DNA from 3 places in the Aquabacterium sp. J223 genome. Region 3 is predicted to be linked to each of the others. Evidence: predicted binding sites of a transcription regulator. Region 3 holds the regulator's gene; each other region holds the start of a gene.
What was found. Region 3 encodes HrcA, which represses chaperone genes, less so after heat shock. Its sites were predicted from a motif close to TTAGCACTCNNNNNNNNNGAGTGCTAA; they were not measured.
Positions count from the first base shown of each region.

Region 1: groES (co-chaperone GroES) is a predicted target of HrcA. The motif match lies at 5,416-5,442, and genes of this name have one in related genera.
Region 2: groES (co-chaperone GroES) is a predicted target of HrcA. The motif match lies at 6,606-6,632, and genes of this name have one in related genera.

Region 1 covers NZ_CP088297.1:4,642,950-4,652,914, forward strand. The annotation lists gene LRS07_RS21850 (GMC oxidoreductase) at 1-3,934, shown strand, start outside; gene LRS07_RS21855 (hypothetical protein) at 4,068-4,406, shown strand; gene LRS07_RS21860 (alkaline phosphatase D family protein) at 4,351-5,160, shown strand; gene groES (co-chaperone GroES) at 5,540-5,830, shown strand; gene groL (chaperonin GroEL) at 5,864-7,510, shown strand; partial or broken gene LRS07_RS21875 (DUF1631 family protein) at 7,661-8,254, shown strand; gene LRS07_RS21880 (DUF1631 domain-containing protein) at 8,427-9,200, shown strand; gene yihA (ribosome biogenesis GTP-binding protein YihA/YsxC) at 9,213-9,932, opposite strand.
Region 2 covers NZ_CP088297.1:7,965-17,929, reverse strand. The annotation lists gene LRS07_RS00070 (cytochrome c biogenesis protein ResB) at 1-1,384, opposite strand, end outside; gene LRS07_RS00065 (c-type cytochrome) at 1,429-1,995, opposite strand; gene yihA (ribosome biogenesis GTP-binding protein YihA/YsxC) at 2,116-2,835, shown strand; gene LRS07_RS00055 (DUF1631 family protein) at 2,848-4,386, opposite strand; partial or broken gene groL (chaperonin GroEL) at 4,537-6,184, opposite strand; gene groES (co-chaperone GroES) at 6,218-6,508, opposite strand; gene LRS07_RS00040 (alkaline phosphatase D family protein) at 6,888-7,697, opposite strand; gene LRS07_RS00035 (alpha/beta hydrolase) at 7,642-9,804, opposite strand; gene LRS07_RS00030 (GMC oxidoreductase) at 9,761-9,965, opposite strand, start outside.
Region 3 covers NZ_CP088297.1:952,511-962,475, reverse strand. The annotation lists gene radC (RadC family protein) at 1-345, opposite strand, end outside; tRNA gene LRS07_RS04665 (tRNA-Ile) at 799-875, opposite strand; gene otnI (2-oxo-tetronate isomerase) at 908-1,717, opposite strand; gene hrcA (heat-inducible transcriptional repressor HrcA) at 1,743-2,765, opposite strand; gene LRS07_RS04650 (NAD kinase) at 2,847-3,722, shown strand; partial or broken gene recN (DNA repair protein RecN) at 3,726-5,421, shown strand; gene rapZ (RNase adapter RapZ) at 5,418-6,329, shown strand; gene LRS07_RS04635 (LON peptidase substrate-binding domain-containing protein) at 6,326-6,967, shown strand; gene mutY (A/G-specific adenine glycosylase) at 6,977-8,080, opposite strand; gene LRS07_RS04625 (dynamin family protein) at 8,077-9,965, opposite strand, start outside.

The DNA.
Region 1 (9,965 bases), 970 kb from region 3:
CGGCGGGCAACTCGGCAAGGGCGTGTCCTGCAATGGCGACGGCATCGCGGCCATTCACGCCCAGGCCCGTGAGATGGAAGTCGGCAGCCAGGGCACGGATCCCTTGCGGTCGGGATCGGGTCGCGCCACAGTTGGTCCGACCGCGACCGGCATGATCGACCTGCGCACCCGGCGGAGCCTGAGCGACCGGCGAAGCCTGAGGGACCGCTTCATCATCCAGGACGGCGCCGTGCCGTACCCGTTCGCCCGCCTGTTCGAGGAGGCCGTGACGACCTTCTCCGCGGCGCATGCCACCGCCGATTGGAACATGCGGGGCGAAACGGATGCCGCGATCGACGACCCGCTGGCATTGAACTCACACAAGCAGCAACGCACCCAGTTCCTGCTGCTGATGGGCCACGATGACGCAGGCTGGCACATGCAGTTCACCTCTTCGGCCACGCGGGCCGGCGATGGGAGGCACACCGTTGCCCTGACCCGCGTCAGCCTGGCGCCCCGCCAAGAAGAGCCAAGCTTCAAGACCGAACGCTGCCGCCAGGCCGATGTCGACAAAGTGGTGAGCGCGTTGGCCCGTGGGCGCTTCGGTGGACGGTATGTACCCAATCCCCTGTGGTCGCCGGCGCCCGCCGACCTGCTGGATGCCACCAAGTCCAGTCAACAGCTGCCGTCAGGCGAGAAGGCTGTGGCGCCGGTGCTCGCCGAGCGTTCGGTCACCGTCCATCCACTGGGCGGGTGCCGCATGGCCGATTCCGCAGAACGTGGCGTCGTCAACTCGATCGGACAAGTCTTCTCCTCCGCGGTCGGCACGGACGTGCACGACAGCCTCGTCGTGCTGGACGGCTCCATCGTGCCGACCTCGCTGGGCATCAACCCCTTGCTGACCATTGCGGCACTGGCCGATCGAGCCTGCGATGCATTGGCGCAGACCTGGGGCCTCACGCAACAGGCCAATCCGCCCGCGAAGCCGCCTCCCCAGTTGCCGCCGCCGGTCGCACCGTTGCCTTGGCGGCGGGTGCCCACCGCGGTTCGTTTCCGTGAATCGATGACCGGTGGACTGCAACTCACGGTGGACCCCGTGCCGGCTTGGACGGACGCCCCCTCCGCAAACGTTCGCCGAGACGTGCGGGCCACCCTCACCGTCAGCGCCGAGGTTGACGACCTGGAGGACTTGCTGCGAGACCCTCGGCACGCAGTCAGCCGTGCCACGGCCGAACTCGATCTGCTGTGGTTCACCGCCTCCTTGCCGACACCGGATGCGCAACGACGTGAGACGGCCCGGGTCAAAGTGGCCATCCCGACGGTGAGCGTGACCTTGCTGGAGCCACTGCCATCAAACCGGGAGGAAAGGGTATGGCGCGCCATGCGGCACTGGCTGCACAGCCGAGGGCGCGCGGAGCTTCACGACTGGATCGTTCAGCAGGGCCTGAGGCGCCGAGCGCTGCGCCTTCTCCTATGGATGCTTAGCCTGGAAAGCCGCAGCGCTCGACAGTCCATACTTTTCGCTGTGGAGAAGCTGCCGCTGCCGCCTTTCCTGGGCCGGTCGCTTCAGAAAACCCTGGTCGGCCTGTTGAAGGTGGCGAGCCACCATGGCGAGGCCCGGGTACTGCGCTATGACCTCGGAACGGTGGCACCGCCGGCAGGCGTGGCGTGGCCATTCTCCGGGCCCGTGCGCATCCTTACGGCCAAGCGGGTGCACTACGGTGATGGTCCTGGCTACCGCCAGCGCCCCAGCACGGGCGCGCTCGATCCGTGGCTGCCCCCGCGCGTGCCTACCCACTTCTGGCGGGCGCTGCACGAGTTGCACGTGCTGGTGATCGCCGAGGGTTCGCAGGGCGAGGCCATCTCGGCCGACGACTGGCCGGTGGATCAGTGGCCGGCGGACATCAGGCGCCAGGACTGGCGTGTGCTCGGTCGCGGCACGTGGACGGTGAACAACCTGCCGCTGCTCACCACCGACATGCCGCAGCTCAGGGACCATGCCACGCTGGCCGATGCATGGGTGGACACCGCGTCGCTGGCGGCCTTCGTCGCGCGCTGCTTCCTCCAATCGTCTTTCTGGCGACTGCGGCTGCCTCACTACCCGACGCCGCTACCCAGCGCGCCCAACCCCCTGCCCAACGACTACACGCTGGGGGCCGACCAGACGCTGGGTCCGCTGCCAGGGCAGACGCTCGACACGGTCACAGGCCGCTATGTAGAGGCCGACTGGCCCGGCGTGCGAATCACCCGGACGTTCGTGCCCATGGTCAAGGACAGGCCGGTCAAGATCGCGCTGACGCGCTTTGAGCCACAGGCAGTGCCTGCGTCGATGCCTCGGTCAGCCGTCCTGCTCATCCATGCCTTCGTCACCTCGGGGTACATGTTCGCTACGCCCAGAGCGCCGACCAACGCCGTGCAGGCGCTGACGGCGGCGGGCTTCGACATTTGGGTCGTCGACCTGCGCACGAGCGTGGCGCTGCCCTCCAGTCACCAGGACTGGGACTTCGATGTGCTGGGCCGGGAGGACGTGCCCGCTGCGGTGCGCCATGTCTTCGAGGCAAGCGGCAATCGCCCCATCCACGTCGTGGCGCAGTGCATGGGGTCGGCCGTCTTCAACATGGCGGTGCTGGGCGGCCATCTGCGCGACAGTGGCGGGAAATCGATGGTGGCCTCTTCGGTGCAGGTACAGGTGTCCATGGACATCGTCCCCAGCTATCCGAACCACCTCAAATCGACACTCCTTCACGCCATGGAATGGGCACTGGGGGTGGAGCAGGTCGACGTGGTGGCCGACACCCGCACCTTGACCGCCCGGCGCCGAGGTGCCGCGGTGGTCGACCGGCTGCTATGGAGCTGGCCGGTCAACGATGTCGACGCCATGCGCATGCGCGACAACCGGCTCAACCTGCCCCGACAGGACGAGGTGCCTGGCATGCGCCGCATCAGCGCCCTCTACGGCCGCATCCTGTCCTGGGACAACGTCGGCGACGATGTCCGGCGTCACTTGCCGGAGCTGTTTCGCCATGCCAGCATGCGGGCGATTCGCCATCTCATGCGAATGGAACGCGCCGGACGGCTGGTCAATTTCCATGGCGAGGACGTCTATGTCCACGACGACAAGATCGCCGCCCACTACGACTTCCCCGTGCTGTTCGTCCATGGTCCGTTCGCCACGACGTTCGCGCAGGGCACCACACGGCGATCGAAGATCCGCCTCGATCGGCTACAGCCGGCGTATCCCCATTGCCGGCTGGTGCTCCGACAGCGCCGCGGGACCCGGGGCATAACGCCGCCACGCCCGTGGGGGGCATTTCGACCTGTGGGTGAGCGAGGACGCCCCGCAGTTCTTCGACGCCTTGGTCCAGTTTCTCCGGGCGCCGACGGGAACGCCTGCCCTCGGCACCGCTGCGCCGCCGTCAAAGCAACAAAGGCGACTGCCCTCATGGCTGCGCATCGGCAGGTGGCAGCCCGGTCAAGACGCACAGCACGGGCTCCTGCGCTTGTCGTTCGCCTGGCCGTTCGCGGAACACGGCGGAGCCTGGTGCCAGGTGGTTGCGGTCGGCGTCAGCGGCGCGGCCGTCCACCCGAGCGTCCAGTTCGAAGTGCTGAAGGACTGGACGAACATCGACCTGCTCTACGGAGCGGGCACATTGGAAGTCCAGCTGCCGGCTCGCCTACAACACTGGTGGATCTGCGTCGTCTGCCGGGAATCGGCCGCGGCCTTGTTTCCTGGAACCAACGACATCGAAAAAGGTACTGGACACGCCGTCTGGTGGGACTGCCTCGATCCGACCAGTCCCACTATGGGCCCGCATCTCGCCAAGGACCAGGGGCCGCATTTGGGCGTGGCCGGGGCTGGTCAACACCGCTTACCCAAGTTCGGCAACGTCGGCAGCACCTTCAACAAGATCCTGGGACCGAGAACTCTGCCGAGGTTCTTCGATGCAGAGGTTAGAACCAGCTCTTCCGGCACCCGCGGCGGACTCCATCCCGACTACCTGCGGGCCTTCCAAAGCCGGCACCATCATCCCGTCGGCAGCGTCCGCCTTAACGCGCGGGCATTCCGACAGCTGTCACGGCAGAACGACGTGCGGCTGCTCATCGGTTCCTGCCGTTACCAAGCCAGCGGCTTCGAGCAGCAGCACGCTGACCGGGTGCTGGCGCGCATCGTCCTCCAGGCGCCGGACGCGCAGAACGCCACGTTGTTGGACGGCCTTGATGCCGCCTTGCTGCTGGGCGACTTGGTCTACGCCGATGCCACCTACGGCCTGATGGACACCCCCCACCGCCGCCCGGCTGCGCGCCCAATACGCCGACCTGTGGTGCGGCTCCGCAGGCGCCCTCGCCAGCCGGGTGCCGACCTGGCTGTGCGTGGACGACCACGAGATCCGCGACGACTGGTTCAATGGACTGCGCAACGGGCGTGACGATTCCGCGAACGACACCCTGCGCCGAGAAGCCGCCTTCGGCTGCCTGATGGCTGGCCTGGGCGGCGGCGTCGCCGCCGACCGGTTCTGGTACTCGTTCGAGACCTCGGGTTTCCGCTTCGCCGTCCTCGACCTGAGGACCGAGCGCATGCCGCCGGGAGGCCGCATCTGGTCGCGGACGCAGCGCGACTGGTTCCAGAGCTGGCTCGCTGCGTCCGCGGACCACATCAAGGAAGGACGACCATTGTTCGTGGCCGGTTCCATTCCGGTGTTTCCGTTCAACGACGGGGCAGGCTCGGCAGAGGATCTGGGGCGCGGCGATGGTTGGAGCGCCTACCCCGACAGCCTTGCCGAGTTCTTCTCGCTTCTGCTGAAGGCGAAGGTGCCCCGCTTGGTGCTGCTGGCCGGCAACCCGCACCTGTCTCATGTGGCACAGGGCACCCTGGCAGATGCGGGGCATTCGATGTCCGTGGTCAGCGTCGTCGCGTCGGCGCTCAACGCGCCCTTGCCCAGTATGGGCACACCGCGAGGAGCGATTCAGGCGTCCTTGCGACCAGCGCCCGGTAGCGAGCCCGGCTCCGGCCCCCGCTTGTCCTACACAACCAGAACGCAGAGCGACGAGGACTGCGCCTGCGTGGTCGAGGTGGCCGGAGCCAGCGATGGCACCTGGACCTTGGTCGCGAGCTTTGTAGGCCTGGACGGCACACCTCCGGGCGACTTGACGGCCGTGGGCATGACCACGCTGGTGTTTTAGCGGAGCCGTTCCCCCTCCCGCGTAAGTCACGGCGCTTTTTGACCCGACCCGGACTGGACTTCATCCCCGACATTGGCGATGCCGTCGGCGCGATGCGCTCGCTGGCAGCACTGTCCTGGCGCTGCTCGATGAGCCGGAGGGCCTCGCCTGGTCCTGCAGGCCTTCTCGGACTCGCCTTGCGCCACAGGCGCAAGGGTGAACCCGACGACAGGCGCCCCTCTTGAACCGGCGCCCGGGTCCCCTATAATCCGCTTGCTAGCACTCAGCTACGGCGAGTGCTAACAGTGCCGGACCGGCAGCGCCGGGTCCAGGTGCTGAAGCATTTCGCCCAGCCGCCTCGGCCGGGCGCACCCCACGAGCCAACCCGCAAGGAGATGCGATGAAACTTCGTCCGTTGCACGATCGCGTGATCGTCAAGCGCCTGGAACAGGAAACCAAGACCGCCTCGGGCATCGTGATCCCCGACAACGCCGCCGAGAAGCCGGACCAGGGCGAAGTGCTGGCCGTCGGCCCGGGCAAGCGCAGCGAAAAGGGCGACTTCATCGCCCTGAACATCAAGGTCGGTGACCGCGTCCTGTTCGGCAAGTACAGCGGCCAGACCGTCAAGGTCGATGGCGACGAACTGCTCGTGATGCGCGAGGAAGACCTCTTCGCCGTCGTCGAGAAGTAATCGCAACAGAACTCGAATCCCCGGAGAACTCACATGGCAGCTAAAGAAGTCGTATTCGGCGGTGACGCCCGCGCCCGCCTCGTCGAAGGCGTGAACATCCTGGCCAACGCGGTCAAGGTCACGCTGGGCCCCAAGGGCCGCAACGTGGTGCTGGAGCGCTCGTTCGGCGCCCCCACCGTCACCAAGGACGGTGTCTCGGTCGCCAAGGAGATCGAGCTCAAGGACAAGCTGCAGAACATGGGCGCGCAGATGGTCAAGGAAGTCGCTTCCCGGACCAGCGACAACGCCGGTGACGGCACCACCACCGCCACCGTGCTGGCCCAGGCCATCGTGCGCGAGGGCTTCAAGTACGTGGCCGCCGGCCTGAACCCGATGGACCTGAAGCGCGGCATCGACAAGGCCGTCGTGGCGCTGGTCGAGCAGCTGAAGGCCCAGAGCAAGCCCACCACCACCTCCAAGGAGATCGCGCAGGTCGGCACCATCTCGGCCAACAGCGACGACTCCATCGGCCAGATCATCGCCGAGGCGATGGACAAGGTCGGCAAGGAAGGCGTGATCACCGTTGAGGACGGCAAGAGCCTGAACAACGAGCTCGACGTCGTCGAGGGCATGCAGTTCGACCGCGGCTACCTGTCTCCGTACTTCATCAACAACCCGGACAAGCAGTCGGCCATCCTGGACAACCCGTTTGTCCTGCTGTTCGACAAGAAAATCAGCAACATCCGCGACCTGCTGCCCACGCTGGAGCAGGTGGCCAAGGCCGGCCGGCCGCTGCTGATCATCGCCGAGGAAGTCGAAGGCGAGGCGCTGGCCACCCTGGTGGTCAACACCATCCGCGGCATCCTGAAGGTCGTCGCCGTCAAGGCCCCGGGCTTCGGTGACCGCCGCAAGGCCATGCTCGAGGACATCGCCATCCTGACCGGCGGCAAGGTCATCGCCGAGGAGGTCGGCCTGACGCTGGAGAAGGTGCAGCTGTCCGACCTGGGCCAGGCCAAGCGCGTCGAGGTGGGCAAGGAGAACACCACCATCATCGACGGCGCCGGTGCCGCCGCCGACATCGAAGCGCGGGTCAAGCAGATCCGCGTGCAGATCGAGGAAGCCACCAGCGACTACGACCGCGAGAAGCTGCAGGAGCGCGTGGCCAAGCTGGCCGGCGGCGTGGCGGTGATCAAGGTCGGTGCCGCCACCGAAGTCGAGATGAAGGAAAAGAAGGCGCGTGTCGAAGACGCCCTGCACGCCACGCGTGCCGCGGTGGAAGAAGGCATCGTCGCCGGCGGTGGTGTCGCGCTGCTGCGTGCCAAGCAGGCCGTGGGCGAGATCAAGGGCGACAACGCCGACCAGGACGCGGGCATCCGCCTGGTGCTGAAGGCCATCGAAGCGCCCCTGCGCGAGATCGTCTACAACGCCGGCGGCGAAGCCTCGGTGGTCGTCAACGCGGTGCTGGCCGGCAAGGGCAACTACGGCTTCAACGCGGCCAACGACACCTACGGCGACATGATCGAGATGGGCATCCTGGACCCGACCAAGGTGACCCGCACCGCGCTGCAGAACGCCGCGTCGGTGGCCTCGCTCATCCTGACGACCGAGGCCATGGTCGCCGAGGCGCCGAAGGAAGACGCCCCGGCCATGCCGGGCGGCGGCGGCATGGGTGGCATGGGCGGCATGGGCATGGACATGTGATCGTCCGTGGCCGGGCCTCGTGCCCAGCCTCCGAAAGGGCCGCAGCGATGCGGCCCTTTTTCTTTGCCTTTTCTTCTGCGCATTTGTCGGCAGGACCGGGGGCCTTTTCAGGGGATCGGGGCGTCGGCCCGACAGGAAAATTCCCGGTTCATGCCCAGCGAAACGCCACACCCCGCCCTCCTCGCCTTCATCGAGGCGGAACTGCAGCAGACACCGCCCATGGTGGAGGACATGCTGAGGCGCACGGCGGACGCCATCCCGGCCGCGCTGGCCCGGCAGACGCCGGGCGAACGCCAGCAGTCGATGGAGCTGACCGAAGCGCTGCGCCGCCACGGCGCCGCGCTGGTCGGGCGCTACGTCGAGGCGCTGCGCGAGCAGGCGCTGCGGGCGGCCGGCTGCGAGTCGACGCCGGCGCAGGGCGCGCCCCGGGCGGCGACGCTCGAGCTGGTCGACGAGGACGCGGTGGCGGCCGAAGTGCAGCTGTCGCGCACCGTCGAGGCCATCGCCAGCGTCGCCGAGTACGAGGTGCGCGAGCTGCGCACCTACACCGCCGCGCTGGTCGGCGACGTCGACGTGGCGCAGGAGACGAACCCCTTCCGGCCGGACGCCCATGCACGGGCGCTGCAGGCGCTGGCCAACGCGCTGCCGCTGTCGCCGGCGCATCGGCTGCTGCTCATGCGTCAGGCCGCCTTCCCGCTGGCGCAGGCGCTGCGTCGCGCCTATGCCGCGGCCACCAGCCGGCTGGAAGCCGCGGGCGTGGAGCCCGGCGCCTACCGCACCATCGTGCTGAACGCCGGCACCCGCACCCGCTGGGACGCCGGTCTGCGGCCCAACACCAACCTGCAGGTGCTGCGCGACAGCCTGCCGATGCCGCTGGACCCGGCGCCCGCCCCAGCGGCCAGCGCCGCGCCGGCCAGTGCCCCCGGCCGCCGACCCCCGCCAGATCGAACTGCTCGGCCGCCTCTTCGACAGCCTGCTGCGCGACGGGAAGCTGCGGCAACCGGTGCAATGGCTGGTCTCCCGACTGCAGTCGGCCGCGTTGCGCCTGCTGCTGAACGAACCGACGCTGCTCGACGGCTACCACCACCCGCTGTGGCAGTTCCTCGACCGTGCGGCCTTCCTGCTCGACCGGTCGCCGGCGGCGCAGGCGCACCTCACCTCGCTGGTCGACAACTTGGTCGCCGAGCCGCGGCAGGATGAGCGGCGCTACCAATGGGCGCTGGAGCGGCTGACCGCACTCGAGCGCCACCAGTTCGAGCAGCGCCGGCAGCAGTTCGCGCCGTCGCTGGCCGAGCTCGAACGCACCGAAGCCGGCCTCGCCCCGCCTCGCGACGCGGTGCCGACCACGCTCGACGTCGGCAACCTGCTCACGGTGCCGGCCGACCTGCTCGACACCCCCGGCGCGCACGGCGACGCCACCGAGGCCGAGCGCTGGCTGCAAGCGCAGCGCCCGGGCGACTGGTGCCGCTTCTTCCTGCAGGGCGAGTGGCGCGCGCTGCAGGCCATCGGCAGCGGTCCGCGCGGCGAACTGTGGCTCTACGCCGGCGACGACGGCCGGCCGTGGTGCCTGCGCCGCGGCGCGCTGCAGCGGCTGCGCGCCGAAGGGCTGGCGAAGGCGCTGCTGCCGCGCTCGCTGCTCGAACGCGCCGCCCGCCGGGTGCTCAAGGACCTGGCACCGCTGGCCGAATAGGGCCGTCCGGCCTCAGGCCCGGGGCTGGGCATGGGCCCAGCCGTGCAGCAGCACCGCGGCGTCGTCGACGCCCTGCCGCTTCAACGCCGAGAACAGCGTGACGCCGATGTCGGCCTGCCCGCCGGCCAGCGCCCCCAGCCGGTCGCCGGCGGTGCGCAAGGCGGCATCGGCCTCGCGCCGGTTCAGCTTGTCGGCCTTGGTCAGCAGCACCAGCAGCTTGACCTCGCCGGTGCCCGCCCGCGGCGCGACGAAGTCCAGCAGCTGGTCGTCGAGGTCGGTGAAGCCCAGGCGCGAATCGACCATCAGCACCACGCCCGACAGGCTGCGACGGATCTCCAGGTAGCGCGCCATCACCTCCTGCCAGCGCAGCTTGGCGCTGCGCTCCACCGCGGCGTAGCCGTAACCCGGCAGGTCGGCGAACAGCGCGTCGGCGGCGTCCTTGGGGCCGAGTTCGAAGAGGTTGATGTGCTGCGTGCGGCCCGGTGTCTTCGACGCGAAGGCCAGCCGCCTCTGCTGCGCCAGCGTGTTGATGGCGGTGGACTTGCCGGCGTTGGAGCGGCCGACGAAGGCGATCTCCGGCAGCTCGGTGGGCGGCAGCTGGTCCAGCCGGCTGGCGGTGGTGAGGAAACGGGCGGTGTGGGTCCAGCCGAGGGCGGTCCTGGCATCGACGCTGGGCACCGGGGCGGAAGGGTCTGCGGGGGCGACCGAAGGGTCGCGGGCGTCGGTGCTCATGGGCCATTGTAAAATCGGTGGGTTTTCCCTCTC
Region 2 (9,965 bases), 940 kb from region 3:
AGCTCTGGTCGGGGCTGTCGCGCACGCCGGCGAGGAAGACGCGCTGGCCGTCCACCTCCACCGGCAGCATGTAGTTGTGGAATTCGCGCGCCTGGCCGGCGGCGTCGCGCAGCTTGTAGTTCACCGACGGGCCGACGTTGCGCAGCGTCTTCGGCTTGTTCGACTTGGCGCCCGAGCCGAGGTGATCGCCCAGCGCGCTGGCCAGGTCGACCCGGCGCACGTCGGTCGAGCCCGGGGCGCCGGCGCCGCTGCCGCCGAGGTTCTCCACGTTGATGACACGCAGGCCGCTGAATTCGAGCGTCAGCGTCTGGTCGGCGCCCGCCTTCAGCTCGGTGCTGCCGCCCACGGTGCCCTTGACCTCGAACGGCGCGCCGGCGCCGTTCAGCGGCAGCGCCCGCAGGGTGACGCTGGAGCCGCCGTCGTCGAAGCTGCTCTGGTAGATGGCGATGCCGCGGTGGAAGGCCGGCTCGTTGACCTTCACGGTGGCCGCCTTGCGCTCGCCGGTCTCGCGGTCGTGGATGACGACCTGGCTGGCGAACAGCTTGGGCATGCCCGTGTCGTAGTACTCGACGATGAACTTCGTCAGCTCGATGTCGAAGGGCAGCTCCTGCAGCACCACCCCGCGCGGCTGGTTGATCACCGCCACCCCGGCACGCGCGCCCTCGGGCACCAGCAGGTTGGCGCGGAAGGTCGGGTTGTCGGCGCCCAGGCGGTGCTGGGCCGGCACGTCGCGCAGCAGGCCACCGCCGGTGAAGACGCTCTTGTCCTGCCACCACATCTGCGCGCGCACCACCAGGTCGCCATCGACCAGGCCGCCCAGGCAGATCAGCACGATGGCCGAATGGGCGGCGAGGTAGCCCACCTTGTTGGCCGCGCCCTTGCGCGCCGCGATCATCACGCCGTGCGGGCGCTGATGCACCCTGGGGCGCCAGCCGGCGGACTGCAGCAGCGTGCTCACGCGCTGGAAGGCGCTGTCGCGGTCTTCGGCCAGCCGGCCCTGCGCCTTGTGGTGGAAGGCCTGCAGCGCCTGCTCGCGCAGGCGTTCCTTGGTCGAGCGCAGGTCGGCGGCGATCTTCGGCGCGTTGCGCGCGATGCACAGGCTGGTCGAGGCGACCAGGAAGGCCAGGATCAGCAGGAACCACCAGGTGCTGTAGACGGTGTACAGCCCGACCCGGCCGAACAGCTCGGCCCAGAAGGGACCGAACTGGTTGACGTAGTTGGCGGTGGGCTGCTGCTGCTGCACCACGGTGCCGATCACCGAGGCGATGCAGATGACGGTGAGCAGCGCGATGGCGAAGCGCATCGACGCCAGCAGTTCGAGCGCGTCGCGCCAGGCGCGCGCACGGCGGGCGTCGGCAGGGCGGCTCAGGAGGCTGGCGGACATCGCAGGATTATCCGGGCCGGACCAAGCCGGACCCTGCGGCGGGCCTATCGCAGCCCGGCGATGTAGTCGGAGACCGCCTGGATCTCCTTGTCGCTCAGTCGGGCGGCGATCTGCTGCATCGGCAGGTTGTTGGCGCGCGCGCCGCTGCGGAAGGCGGTGAGCTGGGCCTGCGTGTAGTCGCCGTGCTGGCCGCCGATGCGCGGGTACTGCACCGGGATGCCGGCGCCGGTGGGGCTGTGGCAGCCGGCGCAGGCGGGCACCGCCTTCTCGGCGACGCCGCCGCGGTAGATCTTCTCGCCCAGGGCCACCAGTTCCTTGTTCTTGGCGAAGCCGGGCTTGGCCGACTTGCTGGCGTAGAAGGCGGCGACGTTGCGCATGTCCTCCTCGGACAGCGCCGAGGCGAAGCCCTTCATGATCGGGTTCTTGCGCTTGTCGGTCTTGTACTCGACGAGTTGCTTGACCAGGTAGTCGGCGTGCTGGCCGGCGATGATGGGCTGGGCCGGCGAGCCGCGGCCACCGTCGAAGGCATGGCAGGACGCGCAGACCTGCGTGGCGATGGCCTGGCCGCGGGCCAGGTCGATCTTGGGTGCGGGAGCGTTCTCCGCGGCCATGGCAGGGAGGGCAAGGCAGAAGGCCAGGGCCACCGCGTGAAGGTTCGCGAGGCGGATCGGGGAAGCCGTCATGGGGTGAGGTGCCGCGAGAGGGAAAACCCACCGATTTTACAATGGCCCATGAGCACCGACGCCCGCGACCCTTCGGTCGCCCCCGCAGACCCTTCCGCCCCGGTGCCCAGCGTCGATGCCAGGACCGCCCTCGGCTGGACCCACACCGCCCGTTTCCTCACCACCGCCAGCCGGCTGGACCAGCTGCCGCCCACCGAGCTGCCGGAGATCGCCTTCGTCGGCCGCTCCAACGCCGGCAAGTCCACCGCCATCAACACGCTGGCGCAGCAGAGGCGGCTGGCCTTCGCGTCGAAGACACCGGGCCGCACGCAGCACATCAACCTCTTCGAACTCGGCCCCAAGGACGCCGCCGACGCGCTGTTCGCCGACCTGCCGGGTTACGGCTACGCCGCGGTGGAGCGCAGCGCCAAGCTGCGCTGGCAGGAGGTGATGGCGCGCTACCTGGAGATCCGTCGCAGCCTGTCGGGCGTGGTGCTGATGGTCGATTCGCGCCTGGGCTTCACCGACCTCGACGACCAGCTGCTGGACTTCGTCGCGCCGCGGGCGGGCACCGGCGAGGTCAAGCTGCTGGTGCTGCTGACCAAGGCCGACAAGCTGAACCGGCGCGAGGCCGATGCCGCCTTGCGCACCGCCGGCGACCGGCTGGGGGCGCTGGCCGGCGGGCAGGCCGACATCGGCGTCACGCTGTTCTCGGCGTTGAAGCGGCAGGGCGTCGACGACGCCGCGGTGCTGCTGCACGGCTGGGCCCATGCCCAGCCCCGGGCCTGAGGCCGGACGGCCCTATTCGGCCAGCGGTGCCAGGTCCTTGAGCACCCGGCGGGCGGCGCGTTCGAGCAGCGAGCGCGGCAGCAGCGCCTTCGCCAGCCCTTCGGCGCGCAGCCGCTGCAGCGCGCCGCGGCGCAGGCACCACGGCCGGCCGTCGTCGCCGGCGTAGAGCCACAGTTCGCCGCGCGGACCGCTGCCGATGGCCTGCAGCGCGCGCCACTCGCCCTGCAGGAAGAAGCGGCACCAGTCGCCCGGGCGCTGCGCTTGCAGCCAGCGCTCGGCCTCGGTGGCGTCGCCGTGCGCGCCGGGGGTGTCGAGCAGGTCGGCCGGCACCGTGAGCAGGTTGCCGACGTCGAGCGTGGTCGGCACCGCGTCGCGAGGCGGGGCGAGGCCGGCTTCGGTGCGTTCGAGCTCGGCCAGCGACGGCGCGAACTGCTGCCGGCGCTGCTCGAACTGGTGGCGCTCGAGTGCGGTCAGCCGCTCCAGCGCCCATTGGTAGCGCCGCTCATCCTGCCGCGGCTCGGCGACCAAGTTGTCGACCAGCGAGGTGAGGTGCGCCTGCGCCGCCGGCGACCGGTCGAGCAGGAAGGCCGCACGGTCGAGGAACTGCCACAGCGGGTGGTGGTAGCCGTCGAGCAGCGTCGGTTCGTTCAGCAGCAGGCGCAACGCGGCCGACTGCAGTCGGGAGACCAGCCATTGCACCGGTTGCCGCAGCTTCCCGTCGCGCAGCAGGCTGTCGAAGAGGCGGCCGAGCAGTTCGATCTGGCGGGGGTCGGCGGCCGGGGCACTGGCCGGCGCGGCGCTGGCCGCTGGGGCGGGCGCCGGGTCCAGCGGCATCGGCAGGCTGTCGCGCAGCACCTGCAGGTTGGTGTTGGGCCGCAGACCGGCGTCCCAGCGGGTGCGGGTGCCGGCGTTCAGCACGATGGTGCGGTAGGCGCCGGGCTCCACGCCCGCGGCTTCCAGCCGGCTGGTGGCCGCGGCATAGGCGCGACGCAGCGCCTGCGCCAGCGGGAAGGCGGCCTGACGCATGAGCAGCAGCCGATGCGCCGGCGACAGCGGCAGCGCGTTGGCCAGCGCCTGCAGCGCCCGTGCATGGGCGTCCGGCCGGAAGGGGTTCGTCTCCTGCGCCACGTCGACGTCGCCGACCAGCGCGGCGGTGTAGGTGCGCAGCTCGCGCACCTCGTACTCGGCGACGCTGGCGATGGCCTCGACGGTGCGCGACAGCTGCACTTCGGCCGCCACCGCGTCCTCGTCGACCAGCTCGAGCGTCGCCGCCCGGGGCGCGCCCTGCGCCGGCGTCGACTCGCAGCCGGCCGCCCGCAGCGCCTGCTCGCGCAGCGCCTCGACGTAGCGCCCGACCAGCGCGGCGCCGTGGCGGCGCAGCGCTTCGGTCAGCTCCATCGACTGCTGGCGTTCGCCCGGCGTCTGCCGGGCCAGCGCGGCCGGGATGGCGTCCGCCGTGCGCCTCAGCATGTCCTCCACCATGGGCGGTGTCTGCTGCAGTTCCGCCTCGATGAAGGCGAGGAGGGCGGGGTGTGGCGTTTCGCTGGGCATGAACCGGGAATTTTCCTGTCGGGCCGACGCCCCGATCCCCTGAAAAGGCCCCCGGTCCTGCCGACAAATGCGCAGAAGAAAAGGCAAAGAAAAAGGGCCGCATCGCTGCGGCCCTTTCGGAGGCTGGGCACGAGGCCCGGCCACGGACGATCACATGTCCATGCCCATGCCGCCCATGCCACCCATGCCGCCGCCGCCCGGCATGGCCGGGGCGTCTTCCTTCGGCGCCTCGGCGACCATGGCCTCGGTCGTCAGGATGAGCGAGGCCACCGACGCGGCGTTCTGCAGCGCGGTGCGGGTCACCTTGGTCGGGTCCAGGATGCCCATCTCGATCATGTCGCCGTAGGTGTCGTTGGCCGCGTTGAAGCCGTAGTTGCCCTTGCCGGCCAGCACCGCGTTGACGACCACCGAGGCTTCGCCGCCGGCGTTGTAGACGATCTCGCGCAGGGGCGCTTCGATGGCCTTCAGCACCAGGCGGATGCCCGCGTCCTGGTCGGCGTTGTCGCCCTTGATCTCGCCCACGGCCTGCTTGGCACGCAGCAGCGCGACACCACCGCCGGCGACGATGCCTTCTTCCACCGCGGCACGCGTGGCGTGCAGGGCGTCTTCGACACGCGCCTTCTTTTCCTTCATCTCGACTTCGGTGGCGGCACCGACCTTGATCACCGCCACGCCGCCGGCCAGCTTGGCCACGCGCTCCTGCAGCTTCTCGCGGTCGTAGTCGCTGGTGGCTTCCCTCGATCTGCACGCGGATCTGCTTGACCCGCGCTTCGATGTCGGCGGCGGCACCGGCGCCGTCGATGATGGTGGTGTTCTCCTTGCCCACCTCGACGCGCTTGGCCTGGCCCAGGTCGGACAGCTGCACCTTCTCCAGCGTCAGGCCGACCTCCTCGGCGATGACCTTGCCGCCGGTCAGGATGGCGATGTCCTCGAGCATGGCCTTGCGGCGGTCACCGAAGCCCGGGGCCTTGACGGCGACGACCTTCAGGATGCCGCGGATGGTGTTGACCACCAGGGTGGCCAGCGCCTCGCCTTCGACTTCCTCGGCGATGATCAGCAGCGGCCGGCCGGCCTTGGCCACCTGCTCCAGCGTGGGCAGCAGGTCGCGGATGTTGCTGATTTTCTTGTCGAACAGCAGGACAAACGGGTTGTCCAGGATGGCCGACTGCTTGTCCGGGTTGTTGATGAAGTACGGAGACAGGTAGCCGCGGTCGAACTGCATGCCCTCGACGACGTCGAGCTCGTTGTTCAGGCTCTTGCCGTCCTCAACGGTGATCACGCCTTCCTTGCCGACCTTGTCCATCGCCTCGGCGATGATCTGGCCGATGGAGTCGTCGCTGTTGGCCGAGATGGTGCCGACCTGCGCGATCTCCTTGGAGGTGGTGGTGGGCTTGCTCTGGGCCTTCAGCTGCTCGACCAGCGCCACGACGGCCTTGTCGATGCCGCGCTTCAGGTCCATCGGGTTCAGGCCGGCGGCCACGTACTTGAAGCCCTCGCGCACGATGGCCTGGGCCAGCACGGTGGCGGTGGTGGTGCCGTCACCGGCGTTGTCGCTGGTCCGGGAAGCGACTTCCTTGACCATCTGCGCGCCCATGTTCTGCAGCTTGTCCTTGAGCTCGATCTCCTTGGCGACCGAGACACCGTCCTTGGTGACGGTGGGGGCGCCGAACGAGCGCTCCAGCACCACGTTGCGGCCCTTGGGGCCCAGCGTGACCTTGACCGCGTTGGCCAGGATGTTCACGCCTTCGACGAGGCGGGCGCGGGCGTCACCGCCGAATACGACTTCTTTAGCTGCCATGTGAGTTCTCCGGGGATTCGAGTTCTGTTGCGATTACTTCTCGACGACGGCGAAGAGGTCTTCCTCGCGCATCACGAGCAGTTCGTCGCCATCGACCTTGACGGTCTGGCCGCTGTACTTGCCGAACAGGACGCGGTCACCGACCTTGATGTTCAGGGCGATGAAGTCGCCCTTTTCGCTGCGCTTGCCCGGGCCGACGGCCAGCACTTCGCCCTGGTCCGGCTTCTCGGCGGCGTTGTCGGGGATCACGATGCCCGAGGCGGTCTTGGTTTCCTGTTCCAGGCGCTTGACGATCACGCGATCGTGCAACGGACGAAGTTTCATCGCATCTCCTTGCGGGTTGGCTCGTGGGGTGCGCCCGGCCGAGGCGGCTGGGCGAAATGCTTCAGCACCTGGACCCGGCGCTGCCGGTCCGGCACTGTTAGCACTCGCCGTAGCTGAGTGCTAGCAAGCGGATTATAGGGGACCCGGGCGCCGGTTCAAGAGGGGCGCCTGTCGTCGGGTTCACCCTTGCGCCTGTGGCGCAAGGCGAGTCCGAGAAGGCCTGCAGGACCAGGCGAGGCCCTCCGGCTCATCGAGCAGCGCCAGGACAGTGCTGCCAGCGAGCGCATCGCGCCGACGGCATCGCCAATGTCGGGGATGAAGTCCAGTCCGGGTCGGGTCAAAAAGCGCCGTGACTTACGCGGGAGGGGGAACGGCTCCGCTAAAACACCAGCGTGGTCATGCCCACGGCCGTCAAGTCGCCCGGAGGTGTGCCGTCCAGGCCTACAAAGCTCGCGACCAAGGTCCAGGTGCCATCGCTGGCTCCGGCCACCTCGACCACGCAGGCGCAGTCCTCGTCGCTCTGCGTTCTGGTTGTGTAGGACAAGCGGGGGCCGGAGCCGGGCTCGCTACCGGGCGCTGGTCGCAAGGACGCCTGAATCGCTCCTCGCGGTGTGCCCATACTGGGCAAGGGCGCGTTGAGCGCCGACGCGACGACGCTGACCACGGACATCGAATGCCCCGCATCTGCCAGGGTGCCCTGTGCCACATGAGACAGGTGCGGGTTGCCGGCCAGCAGCACCAAGCGGGGCACCTTCGCCTTCAGCAGAAGCGAGAAGAACTCGGCAAGGCTGTCGGGGTAGGCGCTCCAACCATCGCCGCGCCCCAGATCCTCTGCCGAGCCTGCCCCGTCGTTGAACGGAAACACCGGAATGGAACCGGCCACGAACAATGGTCGTCCTTCCTTGATGTGGTCCGCGGACGCAGCGAGCCAGCTCTGGAACCAGTCGCGCTGCGTCCGCGACCAGATGCGGCCTCCCGGCGGCATGCGCTCGGTCCTCAGGTCGAGGACGGCGAAGCGGAAACCCGAGGTCTCGAACGAGTACCAGAACCGGTCGGCGGCGACGCCGCCGCCCAGGCCAGCCATCAGGCAGCCGAAGGCGGCTTCTCGGCGCAGGGTGTCGTTCGCGGAATCGTCACGCCCGTTGCGCAGTCCATTGAACCAGTCGTCGCGGATCTCGTGGTCGTCCACGCACAGCCAGGTCGGCACCCGGCTGGCGAGGGCGCCTGCGGAGCCGCACCACAGGTCGGCGTATTGGGCGCGCAGCCGGGCGGCGGTGGGGGGTGTCCATCAGGCCGTAGGTGGCATCGGCGTAGACCAAGTCGCCCAGCAGCAAGGCGGCATCAAGGCCGTCCAACAACGTGGCGTTCTGCGCGTCCGGCGCCTGGAGGACGATGCGCGCCAGCACCCGGTCAGCGTGCTGCTGCTCGAAGCCGCTGGCTTGGTAACGGCAGGAACCGATGAGCAGCCGCACGTCGTTCTGCCGTGACAGCTGTCGGAATGCCCGCGCGTTAAGGCGGACGCTGCCGACGGGATGATGGTGCCGGCTTTGGAAGGCCCGCAGGTAGTCGGGATGGAGTCCGCCGCGGGTGCCGGAAGAGCTGGTTCTAACCTCTGCATCGAAGAACCTCGGCAGAGTTCTCGGTCCCAGGATCTTGTTGAAGGTGCTGCCGACGTTGCCGAACTTGGGTAAGCGGTGTTGACCAGCCCCGGCCACGCCCAAATGCGGCCCCTGGTCCTTGGCGAGATGCGGGCCCATAGTGGGACTGGTCGGATCGAGGCAGTCCCACCAGACGGCGTGTCCAGTACCTTTTTCGATGTCGTTGGTTCCAGGAAACAAGGCCGCGGCCGATTCCCGGCAGACGACGCAGATCCACCAGTGTTGTAGGCGAGCCGGCAGCTGGACTTCCAATGTGCCCGCTCCGTAGAGCAGGTCGATGTTCGTCCAGTCCTTCAGCACTTCGAACTGGACGCTCGGGTGGACGGCCGCGCCGCTGACGCCGACCGCAACCACCTGGCACCAGGCTCCGCCGTGTTCCGCGAACGGCCAGGCGAACGACAAGCGCAGGAGCCCGTGCTGTGCGTCTTGACCGGGCTGCCACCTGCCGATGCGCAGCCATGAGGGCAGTCGCCTTTGTTGCTTTGACGGCGGCGCAGCGGTGCCGAGGGCAGGCGTTCCCGTCGGCGCCCGGAGAAACTGGACCAAGGCGTCGAAGAACTGCGGGGCGTCCTCGCTCACCCACAGGTCGAAATGCCCCCACGGGCGTGGCGGCGTTATGCCCCGGGTCCCGCGGCGCTGTCGGAGCACCAGCCGGCAATGGGGATACGCCGGCTGTAGCCGATCGAGGCGGATCTTCGATCGCCGTGTGGTGCCCTGCGCGAACGTCGTGGCGAACGGACCATGGACGAACAGCACGGGGAAGTCGTAGTGGGCGGCGATCTTGTCGTCGTGGACATAGACGTCCTCGCCATGGAAATTGACCAGCCGTCCGGCGCGTTCCATTCGCATGAGATGGCGAATCGCCCGCATGCTGGCATGGCGAAACAGCTCCGGCAAGTGACGCCGGACATCGTCGCCGACGTTGTCCCAGGACAGGATGCGGCCGTAGAGGGCGCTGATGCGGCGCATGCCAGGCACCTCGTCCTGTCGGGGCAGGTTGAGCCGGTTGTCGCGCATGCGCATGGCGTCGACATCGTTGACCGGCCAGCTCCATAGCAGCCGGTCGACCACCGCGGCACCTCGGCGCCGGGCGGTCAAGGTGCGGGTGTCGGCCACCACGTCGACCTGCTCCACCCCCAGTGCCCATTCCATGGCGTGAAGGAGTGTCGATTTGAGGTGGTTCGGATAGCTGGGGACGATGTCCATGGACACCTGTACCTGCACCGAAGAGGCCACCATCGATTTCCCGCCACTGTCGCGCAGATGGCCGCCCAGCACCGCCATGTTGAAGACGGCCGACCCCATGCACTGCGCCACGACGTGGATGGGGCGATTGCCGCTTGCCTCGAAGACATGGCGCACCGCAGCGGGCACGTCCTCCCGGCCCAGCACATCGAAGTCCCAGTCCTGGTGACTGGAGGGCAGCGCCACGCTCGTGCGCAGGTCGACGACCCAAATGTCGAAGCCCGCCGCCGTCAGCGCCTGCACGGCGTTGGTCGGCGCTCTGGGCGTAGCGAACATGTACCCCGAGGTGACGAAGGCATGGATGAGCAGGACGGCTGACCGAGGCATCGACGCAGGCACTGCCTGTGGCTCAAAGCGCGTCAGCGCGATCTTGACCGGCCTGTCCTTGACCATGGGCACGAACGTCCGGGTGATTCGCACGCCGGGCCAGTCGGCCTCTACATAGCGGCCTGTGACCGTGTCGAGCGTCTGCCCTGGCAGCGGACCCAGCGTCTGGTCGGCCCCCAGCGTGTAGTCGTTGGGCAGGGGGGTTGGGCGCGCTGGGTAGCGGCGTC
Region 3 (9,965 bases):
TGCTGCTGCGTTGAGTGCCAGGGACTCCTTGACAACCTCGCGCGGGTACACAGACGTTTGCGCCACGGTGCCGCGAAACATCTGCCTGAACTCGATGACGCGATGCTGTGCGTCCAGGAAGAGAACGCAGAAGACCTCGTGTTCCAACAAGCCGATCTGCACCTGCAAGTAGTCCTTGACCGCTTTCGGTGAGGACATCGTGGAACCGCGTCGCACCTGCTGCGACAACACCCACCTCGCCTGCTGCAGCACCTCGTGGGCATTGGCCGGCCGGTACTGCCCATCGACCTCGCGCACCAGCAACGATGCAACTGCGTCAACGGTAGAAGTGGAAGACAGCGACATGATGAACTCCGGTCTGTGTCGGGCGGATTGCCCGAGACCGGAGCACCACGGCGCAGCGCAGCTGTCAGGGTTCGAAGACGGCCAAAGGCCGCAAGTGGTCGCGCAGCGAACGCGCAGACCTTGACGGCGAGAACGCCGTGGTAGCGTGGGTCAACAAGGCAACCCCCTCCACCCTCGCCACCTTCCCTCGGCCAAGGCGGCCGGCACTGCCGGCCTGACCGGGTTGCGTGAGGGATGGCCGTCCGGCAGGAGCGAGACGGCAGCGAAGCTGATGGCTCGACGCGAAGCGCAACAGCCCGGCCCCGCGTAGCGCGGACACGCTCGCGGCTCTGAGGCGATCAACATGCTCAACGCATGAGCAGAGCAGTGCAGCGACTCAACTATGGCGACCGGTATGGCGACCACTTTGTAACAACGACGATGCCACGTCCGTGGCATGCTGTCGAACTTCGCTGGTAGGCCGTGTTGGACTTGAACCAACGACCAAAGGATTATGAGTCCTCTGCTCTGACCAACTGAGCTAACGGCCCGCTTGTGAAGCGCCGCGGATTGTAGGCAGCGGTCAACCGACCGGGCGGTCGCGGGCGGCCCGCCAGCCCAGCCCGTCGGAGGTGCCGCCGGGCACCGCACCGCGCCGGGGGCGGTATTCGCAGCCGATCCAGCCGTCGTAGCCCAGGGCGTCGATGAGGTCGAAGAGGTACGGGTAGTGCACCTCGCCGACGTCGGGCTCGTGCCGCTCCGGCACCCCGGCGATCTGCAGGTGGCCGACGCGGCCGGTGGGCAGCCAGCGGCGCAGGTTCGTCGCCAGGTCGCCCTCGACGATCTGCGCGTGGTACAGGTCCATCTGCACCTTGAGGTTGGGCTCGCCGACCGCGTCGAGCACCGCATGCGCCTCCTCCTGCCGGCAGAGGAAGTAGCCCGGCATGTCGCGCCGGTTGATCGGCTCGATCAGCAGGTCCACGCCCAGCGGCCTTGCGGCCCGGGCGGCGCGGCGCAGGTTGTCGATGTACACCGATGTGGCGGCGTCCCGGTTTGCATCCGGCGGCAGGCGCCCCGCCATCACGTGCAACCGCGGGCAGCCGAGCACGGCCGCGTATGCCAGCGCCTGCGCGATGCCGGCGTCGAACTCGGCCTCGCGCCCGGGCAGGCAGGCCAGCCCGCGCTCGCCGGCGTCCCAGTCGCCGGGCGGCGCGTTGAAGAGCACCGTCTGCAGCCGGTGCGCCGCCAACCGCTCGGCGATGGCCTGGGCGGGCCAGGCATAGGGGAACAGGCACTCGACGGCGGCAAAGCCGTCGTGCGCGGCGGCGGCAACGCGGTCGAGGAAGCCGTGCTCGTTGTAGAGCAGCGTGAGGTTGGCCGCGAAGCGGGGCATGGCCGGGGTCGTGCGGCGGCCGTCGCTACTTCTGGCTCAGCGCGTTGGTCACCAGCCGGGCGGTGATGTCGACGATCTGGATCATGCGGTCGTAGGCCATGCGCGTGGGACCGATGACGCCCAGCGTGCCGACCACCTGACCGTCGACCTCGTAGGGCGCGCTCACCACCGACAGCTCCTCGTACGGCACGACGCCGCTCTCGCCGCCGATGTAGATGCGCACGCCCTCGGCACGGCTGGACCCCTCCAGCAGGCGCATCAGTTGGGTCTTCTGCTCGAAGAGGTCGAACAGCCGGCGCAGCGAGCCCATGTCGTGCCCGAAGTCCTGCACCGCCAGCAGGTTGCGCTCGCCGCTGACGACCACCTGCTCCTGGCTGTCGGCCGCTTCGGTGCCCGCGTCCACCGCGGCGCGCATCAGCGCCGCGATCTCGCCGCGCAGCGCCTCCACCTCGTGCTTCAGCCGCTCGCGCACCTCGTCGAGCGTCAGGCCGCCGTAGTGGGCGTTGACGTAGTTGGTGGCCTCGATCAGCTGTGACTGGCTGAGGTCCTGCGCGGTGAAGAGCACCCGGTTCTGCACGTCGCCCTCGGGCGTGACGAGGATGACCAGCACCCGCCGCTCGGCCAGGCGAAGGAACTCGATGTGGCGGAAGACGCCGCTCTTCTTCGGCGCCGTCACGACGCCGACGAAGCTGGACAGGCTGGACAGCAACTGCGCGGCGTTGGCGATCACCCGCTGCGGCTGGTCGGGGCGCAGCGCCTGGCGCGCCTCGGGCGGCGCGACGGCGCCGGCGAGGTCGGGGTTGCGCACCGTGAGCAGGGTGTCGACGAAGAGCCGGTAGCCGCGCGGCGTGGGAATGCGGCCGGCCGAGGTGTGCGGGCTGGCGATCAGGCCCAGCTCCTCCAGGTCGGCCATCACGTTGCGGATGGTGGCCGGCGACAGGTCGAGCCCGGAGGCACGCGACAGGGTGCGCGACCCCACCGGCTGGCCCTCGGCGATGTAGCGCTCGACCAGCGTCTTCAGCAGGGTTTTGGCGCGCTCGTCCAGCATGATCTTTCATTCTACGGAGAGGGCATCCCACCCGGTCCGCCGAGGGCGGCCGGCCGATACCCCTGTGGTGTAATCGTTCGCATGCCCGCCCGCTTCTCCCATGTCGCGCTCGTCGGCAAGTACCAGGCGCAGGGCATCCGCCCGCTGCTGCAGGAGATTGCGGACTTCATGATGCGCCAGGGCGTCCAGGTGTCGCTGGACGCGGGCACCGCGCAGGCCACCGGGATGGAGGGGCTCGGCGGCCTGACCATCGCCGACATCGGCGCGCAGTGCGACCTGGCGGTGGTCATCGGCGGCGACGGCACCATGCTCGGCGTCGCCCGGCAATTGGCCCGCCACCAGGTGCCGGTGGTCGGCATCAACCAGGGCCGGCTCGGCTTCATCACCGACATCGCGGCCAACGCCTGGCGCGAGGCGCTGGGACCCATCCTCGACGGCCACTTCGAGGATGAGTCGCGCACCATGCTCGACGGCAGCGTGTGGCGCGACGGGCAGCAGATCTTCGAGAGCGTCTCGCTCAACGACGTGGTGGTCAGCCGCGGCGCCACCGCCAGCATGGTGGAGCTGTCGGTGCAGATCGGCGAGGAGTTCATGGCCAACATCCGGGCCGATGGCCTGATCCTGGCCTCGCCCACCGGCTCCACCGCCTATGCGCTGTCGGCCGGCGGGCCGATCCTGCACCCGGCCATCGCCGGCTGGGTGCTGGTGCCCATCGCCTCGCACACGCTGTCCAACCGGCCGATCGTGCTGCCCGATGCGGCCGAGGTCACGATCGAGATCGTCGCCGGCCGCGACGCGTCGGCCAACTTCGACATGCAGAGCCTGGCCAGCCTGCTGCACGGCGACCGGGTGCGGGTGTGCCGCTCGGCGCACCGGGTGCGCTTCCTGCATCCCCGCGGCTGGAGCTACCACGCCACCCTGCGCCGAAAACTCCGCTGGTACGAAGGTGGGGTCTGACCGATGCTGCGCCGCCTCGCCCTGCGCGACTTCGTCATCGTCGACGAACTGGACCTGTCGCTGGAGTCCGGCTTCACCGTGCTCACCGGCGAGACCGGTGCCGGCAAGTCCATCCTGATCGACGCGCTGCAGCTGGCGCTCGGTGGCCGCGGCGACGCCGGTGTCGTGCGCGAGGGCGCGCCGCGCGCCGAGATCAGCGCCGAGTTCGACGCCCCCGCCTCGCTGGCCGGCTGGCTGGCCGACGCCGGCTTCGACGCCGACGACGGCAGCCTGCTGCTGCGGCGCAGCCTCGACGCGCAGGGCCGCAGCCGCGCCTGGATCAACGGCAGCGCGGCCACCGTCGGGCAGCTGCGCGAGGCGGCCGAGCACCTGGTCGACATCCACGGCCAGCACGCCTGGCAGGGCCTGACGCGGCCGGCCTCGGTGCGCGCGCTGCTGGACGCCCAGGCAGGCGTCGACACCGCCGCGCTGGCGGACCTGTGGCAGCGCTGGAAGGCCGCCGGCGACGCGCTGGCCGAGGCCGGCGCCCGCCAGGCCGAGCTGCAGCGCGAGCGCGACCGCCTGGCCTGGCAGATCGCCGAGCTGGACAAGCTGGCGCCCGGCACGGACGAATGGACCGAGCTCGATGCCGAGCACCGCCGGCTGGCGCACGGCCAGGCCCTGATCGACGCGGCCCAGGCGGCGCTGCAGCAGGTGAGCGAGGCCGACGTCAATGCGGAGTCCCTGGTCGCCCGCGCCGCCGACGCGCTGGACGCGGTGGCCGAGGTCGACCCGCGGCTGGGCGAGGTGGCCCGGGTGCTGCGCGACGCCGGCGTGGCGCTGCAGGACGCGGCGCACGACCTCAACGGCTACCTGCACCAGGTCGAACCGGACCCCGACCGTCTGGCCGCGGTCGAGGCCCGGCTGTCGGAATGGATGGGGCTGGCGCGGCGCTGGCGCCGGCCGCCGGCCGAGCTGCCCGCGCTGCTGCAGCAGTGGCGCGAGGAACTGGCCGCGCTGGACGCCTCGGCCGACCTGCCCGCGCTGGAACGGGCGCGCGACGACGCCGAGGCCGCGCTGATCGGCGAAGCCCGTCGTGTGTCCACGTTGCGGGCCGCGGCGGCGCCGCGGCTGGCCGAGGCCGTCACCACCGCCATGCAGCAGCTCGGCATGGCCGGCGGCCGTTTCGAGGTGGCGCTGCAGCCGCTGCCGGCGCCGCAGTCGCACGGGCTGGAGGCGGTCGAGTTCCTCATCGCCGGCCATGCCGGCGCCACCCCCGCGGCCGCTGGCCAAGGTGGCCTCCGGCGGTGAACTGTCGCGGCTGGCGCTGGCCATCGCCGTGGTCACCGCGCGGCAGGACGCCGACGGAGCCGGCACGCTGATCTTCGACGAGGTCGACGCCGGCGTCGGCGGCACGGTGGCGGACACCGTCGGACGGCTGATGAAGCAGCTCGGTCGCGAGCGCCAGGTGATGGCCGTCACCCACCTGCCGCAGGTGGCCGCCTGTGCCGACCACCACCTGGTCGTCGCCAAGCAGTCCGTTGGCGAGGCCACGCTCAGCCGGCTGGCGCCGGTGACGGGCGAGGCGCGCGTCGGCGAGATCGCCCGCATGCTGGGCGGCGGCGAACGCCTGTCCGGCGCCAGCCGCGCCCATGCCGAGGCCCTGCTGACCGAGGGCGCCGCCGGCACGCCGGCCAAGGCCAGGCGGAGCAAGGCATGACGGGGCCGGCCAGTGGCCTGCGCGAGTTGGTGCTCGTCACCGGCATCTCCGGCTCGGGCAAGTCCATCGCGCTGCACGCGCTGGAGGACGCCGGCTTCTTCTGCGTCGACAACCTGCCGCCCGAGCTGCTGCGCGAGTTCGTGCGGGTGGAGCGTCAGCGCGCCGCCGAGCAGCACCCGGACCGCCGGGTGGCGATCGCGGTGGACGTGCGCAGCGCCGGCTCGCTGCCGCACCTGCTGCCGCTGCTGGCCGAGCTGAAGGGCGAAGGCGTGGCGATCCGCTCGTTCTTCCTCGACGCCAGCACCGAAGCGCTGGTGCGCCGGTTCTCCGAGACGCGGCGGCCGCACCCGTTGTCGCAGACCGACGACGGGCCCGGCGCCGGCGACGGCCGGCGCGCGCTGGTCGACGCCATCGAGCTGGAGCGCGAGCTGCTGACCGACCTGCGCGAGGCCTCGTCGGTGCTGGACACCAGCCACCTGCGCCCGGCCCAGCTGCGCGCCTGGGTGCGCGACCTGGTGCAGGCCGACCGCTCGCGGCTGACGGTGGTCTTCGAGTCCTTCGCCTTCAAGCACGGCGTGCCGCGCGACGCCGACTTCGTCTACGACCTGCGCGTGCTGCCCAACCCGCACTACATCCGCGAGCTGCGCGCCCTCACCGGCCGCGACGCCGCGGTGGCCGCCTACCTGGAACAGCAGCCGGAGGTGGGCGAGATGCTGTCGCAGATCGAGACCTTCCTGCGCCGCTGGCTGCCGGCCTTCGCGCAGGACCAGCGCGGCTACCTCACGGTGGCCATCGGCTGCACCGGCGGCCAGCACCGCTCGGTCTACGCGGTCGAATGGCTGTGCCGGCGCTTCGGTGCCGAGGTGTCGGCCCTGGTGCGGCACCGCGAACTGGATGCGCGCGAGTGACACCGGACGTGCCCGACGACGCGCCGTCGCTGCCGCTGTTCCCGCTGCGCAGCGTGCTGTTCCCTGGCGGGCTGCTGCCGCTGAAGGTGTTCGAGGCACGCTACCTCGACCTCATCGGCCGCTGCCTGCGCGGCCAGGAGCCCTTCGGCGTCGTCTGCCTGCGCCAGGGCACCGAGGTGCAGCTGCCCGGCCGGCCGCCGGCGCGCTTCGAGGCCGTCGGCGTGCTGGCCGAGATCCTCGAGGTGGACAGCGAGCAGGCCGGCATCCTCAAGGTGCAGTGCCGCGGCGGGCAGCGTTTCCGCATCGGTGCGCCGACGCAGGCCGCCGATGGCCTCTGGCAGGCGCCGCACCGGCGGCTGCCCGCCGACGCCACGCTGGCGCCGCCGCCAGAACACCTGCCGACCGTGAAGGCGCTGGCGCAGGCCATCGCCTCGCTGAAGGGCCAGGGCGCGGCGCCCTTCCTGGAGCCCTACCGCTTCGACGATGCCGGCTGGGTGGCCAACCGCTGGTGCGAGCTGCTGCCCATCCCGATGAGCGCGCGGCAGCAGCTGATGGCGCTCGACGAACCGCTGGTGCGGCTGCGGCTGGTGGACGAGTTCCTGCGTTCGAAAGGCGTGCTGAGCGACCCCGAGCCCTGAGGTCGCGCGTCAACCGCCCAGCAGCTTGCGCACCGGCGCCGGCAGGCCCAGCGCCAGCGCGTCGTCGCACGACACCCAGCGGCCGGGCGGCAGCGCTGCCTCGACCTCGAGCACGGCGGCCGCCGGCACGTCGTCGGGCAGGCGGTGGCACCACGGCGCCAGCCGCCAGTCGAGGTGGGTCAGCACATGCTCGATCGCCGGCAGCGGCCGGCCCTCGCCGGGCCAGGTGCCGGTCAGCGCCTGCAGTTCGGCCTCGCTGGCGTAGTCGGGCAGGCTCCACAGCCCGGCCCACACCCCGGTGGCCGGGCGCTGCGACAGCCACAGCGTCGACCCCCGCTGCAGCCACAGCAGGCTGCTCTCGCGCCGGCCGCGCTTGAGCTTGCGCGTCTTCACCGGGTAACGCTCGGGCGCGCCCTCGCGGCGGGCGATGCAGCGCGCCTGCCAGGGGCACAACAGGCACTGCGGCCGCCGGGCCAGGCACACCGTGGCGCCCAGGTCCATCAGGCCCTGGGTGTAGGCGGGCATGTCGGCGGCCCATGGCGGCAGCAGCGCCTCGGCCTGCGCCCACAGCCGGCGCTCGGCCGCCGGCTGCGCCAGGTCCTCGCCGAAGCCGAGCAGCCGCGTCAGCACCCGCTTGACGTTGCCGTCGAGGATGGCCGCGCGCTCGCCGAAGCAGAAGGCGGCGATGGCCGCCGCGGTGGAACGGCCGATGCCGGGCAGCGTGGCCAAGGCCGCCGCCGTCGTCGGGAAGGCGCCGCCGTGCTGCTCGACCACGACCTGCGCGCAGCGGTGCAGGTTGCGCGCGCGGCTGTAGTAGCCGAGGCCGCTCCAGCGCGCCAGCACGTCGTCCAGCGGCGCGGCGGCCAGCGCCCGCACGTCGGGGAACCGCTCGAGGAAACGGTCGTAGTAGGCGAGCACCGTGCTCACCTGCGTCTGCTGCAGCATGACCTCGGACAGCCAGACCCGGTAGGGCTCGCGGCTGGCCTGCCACGGCAGGTGGTGGCGGCCCTGCCGGCGTTGCCAGTCGACCAGTTCCGCGGCCGGCGTTCCCGCCCGGGGCCGGGCGACCGGTTCGGCGGCCGGCGTCGCCGCCTCCGGCGTGACCCGGCTCACCGGCCGGCGCGGCCGGCGCTCACCAGCGTCAGCACCGGCGGCGCGGCCCAGGCGGGGTCGTCCTCGGCACCCTGCGGTGCCTGCGTCGCTTCGTCGATGGCGGCGGCGAGCGCGGTCAGGCGGGCCTGCAGCCGCTGCAAGTGCTGCTCCTCGGACTGCAGCTCGCCGATGCGCTGCTCCAGCTCGCCGGCGGCCTGGCGGATGCGCAGCAGCGCCTCGCGGCGGCGCTTGAAGCCGCGGCGGCGCTCACGCAGCTGCGCGTCGACCTGCGCCGCGGCGTTCTTGCTCCACAGCTCGAGCTCGGCGCTGGCGCTCTCGAAGACCATGCGCAGCTTGGACAGCAGCATGCGGCGGAACTGCTCGCGAAAGCGCGCATCGGCCAGGCGCAGGGCCTGGGTCGGGCCCAGGTAGTGGCCGTAGTTGCGGGCGATGAGGTCGAGCTCGCGGCGGTAGCGCTCCAGCCCCGGCGTGCTGCCGAGGGTCAGGGCGAAGCCGAACTCGCTGTTGAGCTGCTGGAAGGTGGCCTGCAGCATGGTGCCCACCTCCTGCGCGCCGACGCCGGCCTGTGCCAGCAGCGCGTGCAGCCGCTGGCACAGCGACTGGAAGGCCTTGCGGGCGCCCAGGCGCAGCAGGCCGCTGTCGAGGTCGGCCTGCAGCCGCACCACCTCCTCGCGCAGGCGTTCGCTGGCCAACGGCAGCAGCGCTTCCTTCAGCAGCCGGGCGTGCACCGAGCGCATCGCGGTCAGCCGAGCGGTGGAACGCTCGAAGTCGGCCGCCTCCTGCTCGACTCGGCGCAGCAGCGCCTCCGTGCGCACCGCGCTCTTGCCGCGCAGGCCCTTCAGCTCCAGCAACTGCTCGGCGTTCTGCCGGCGCTGGTCGGTCAGGCGGCGCAGCACGGCCGACTGCACCCGGTCGCGGCCTTCCACCACCGCCTGGGCCAGGATCTGCCGGCGCAGGGGCAGCAGCTGGCGGCCGATGGCGGCCTCGAGCGCCGGCACGCCGCTGGCGTGCAGCAGGAGCTCGTCGCCGGCGATGCGCGCGGCCAGCGCCTGCCGGGCCGACAGCGGGAACACCCGCTGCAGGTCCAGGCCCAACGCCTGCGCCGCCGCGGCGCGCTGGGCGGCGACCTGTTCGCGCACCTGCTCGGCGGTGGCCAGCGGGTCGGCCAGCGTGTCGACCTTGTTCAGCACCGCGTAGCGCACCAGCGACGGCGAACCGAGGTGCTCGCGCCAGACGGCCAGGTCGCTGCGGGTGACGCCGGTGTCGGCGCCGAGCAGGAAGATGGCGGCATGGGCGCTGGGCAGCAGGCCCAGCGTCAGCTCGGGCTCGGCGCCGATGGCGTTCAGGCCGGGCGTGTCCAGCACCACCAGCCCGCGCTTGAGCAGCGGGTGCGGGTAGACGATGCGGGCATGGCGCCACGCCGGCACCTCGACCAGGCCGTCGTCGCCCTGGGGCGGGTTGTCCTCGGGCCGCTCGTCGTCCCAGAAGCCGAGGGCCTTGGCGTCGGCGACCGGCACGCGCAGCGTGCGCGTCACCTCGCGCAGGGTGGTGGCCAGCCGGTCCGGCGAGCCGTCCAGTTCGTGCCGCGTCCACGCGTCGGGGCGATCGCGCAGCTCGGCCAGCGACAGGCCCTGCAGCCGCGTCTGCACCGGCAGCAGCGACAGGCCGGGCGCCTCGCCCTCCTCGTGGAGCAGCTCGACCGGGCACATGGTGGTCCGGCCGGGCGTGGCCGGCAGCACCCGCTGGCCGGTGTCGGCGAAGAAGATGGCGTTGATCAGCTCCGACTTGCCGCGCGAGAACTCGGCGACGAAGGCCAGCACCAGCTTGTCGCCGGCCAGCCGCTCCTGCAGCGCGGCAAGACCGGTCTCGGCGCCGTGTTCCAGCA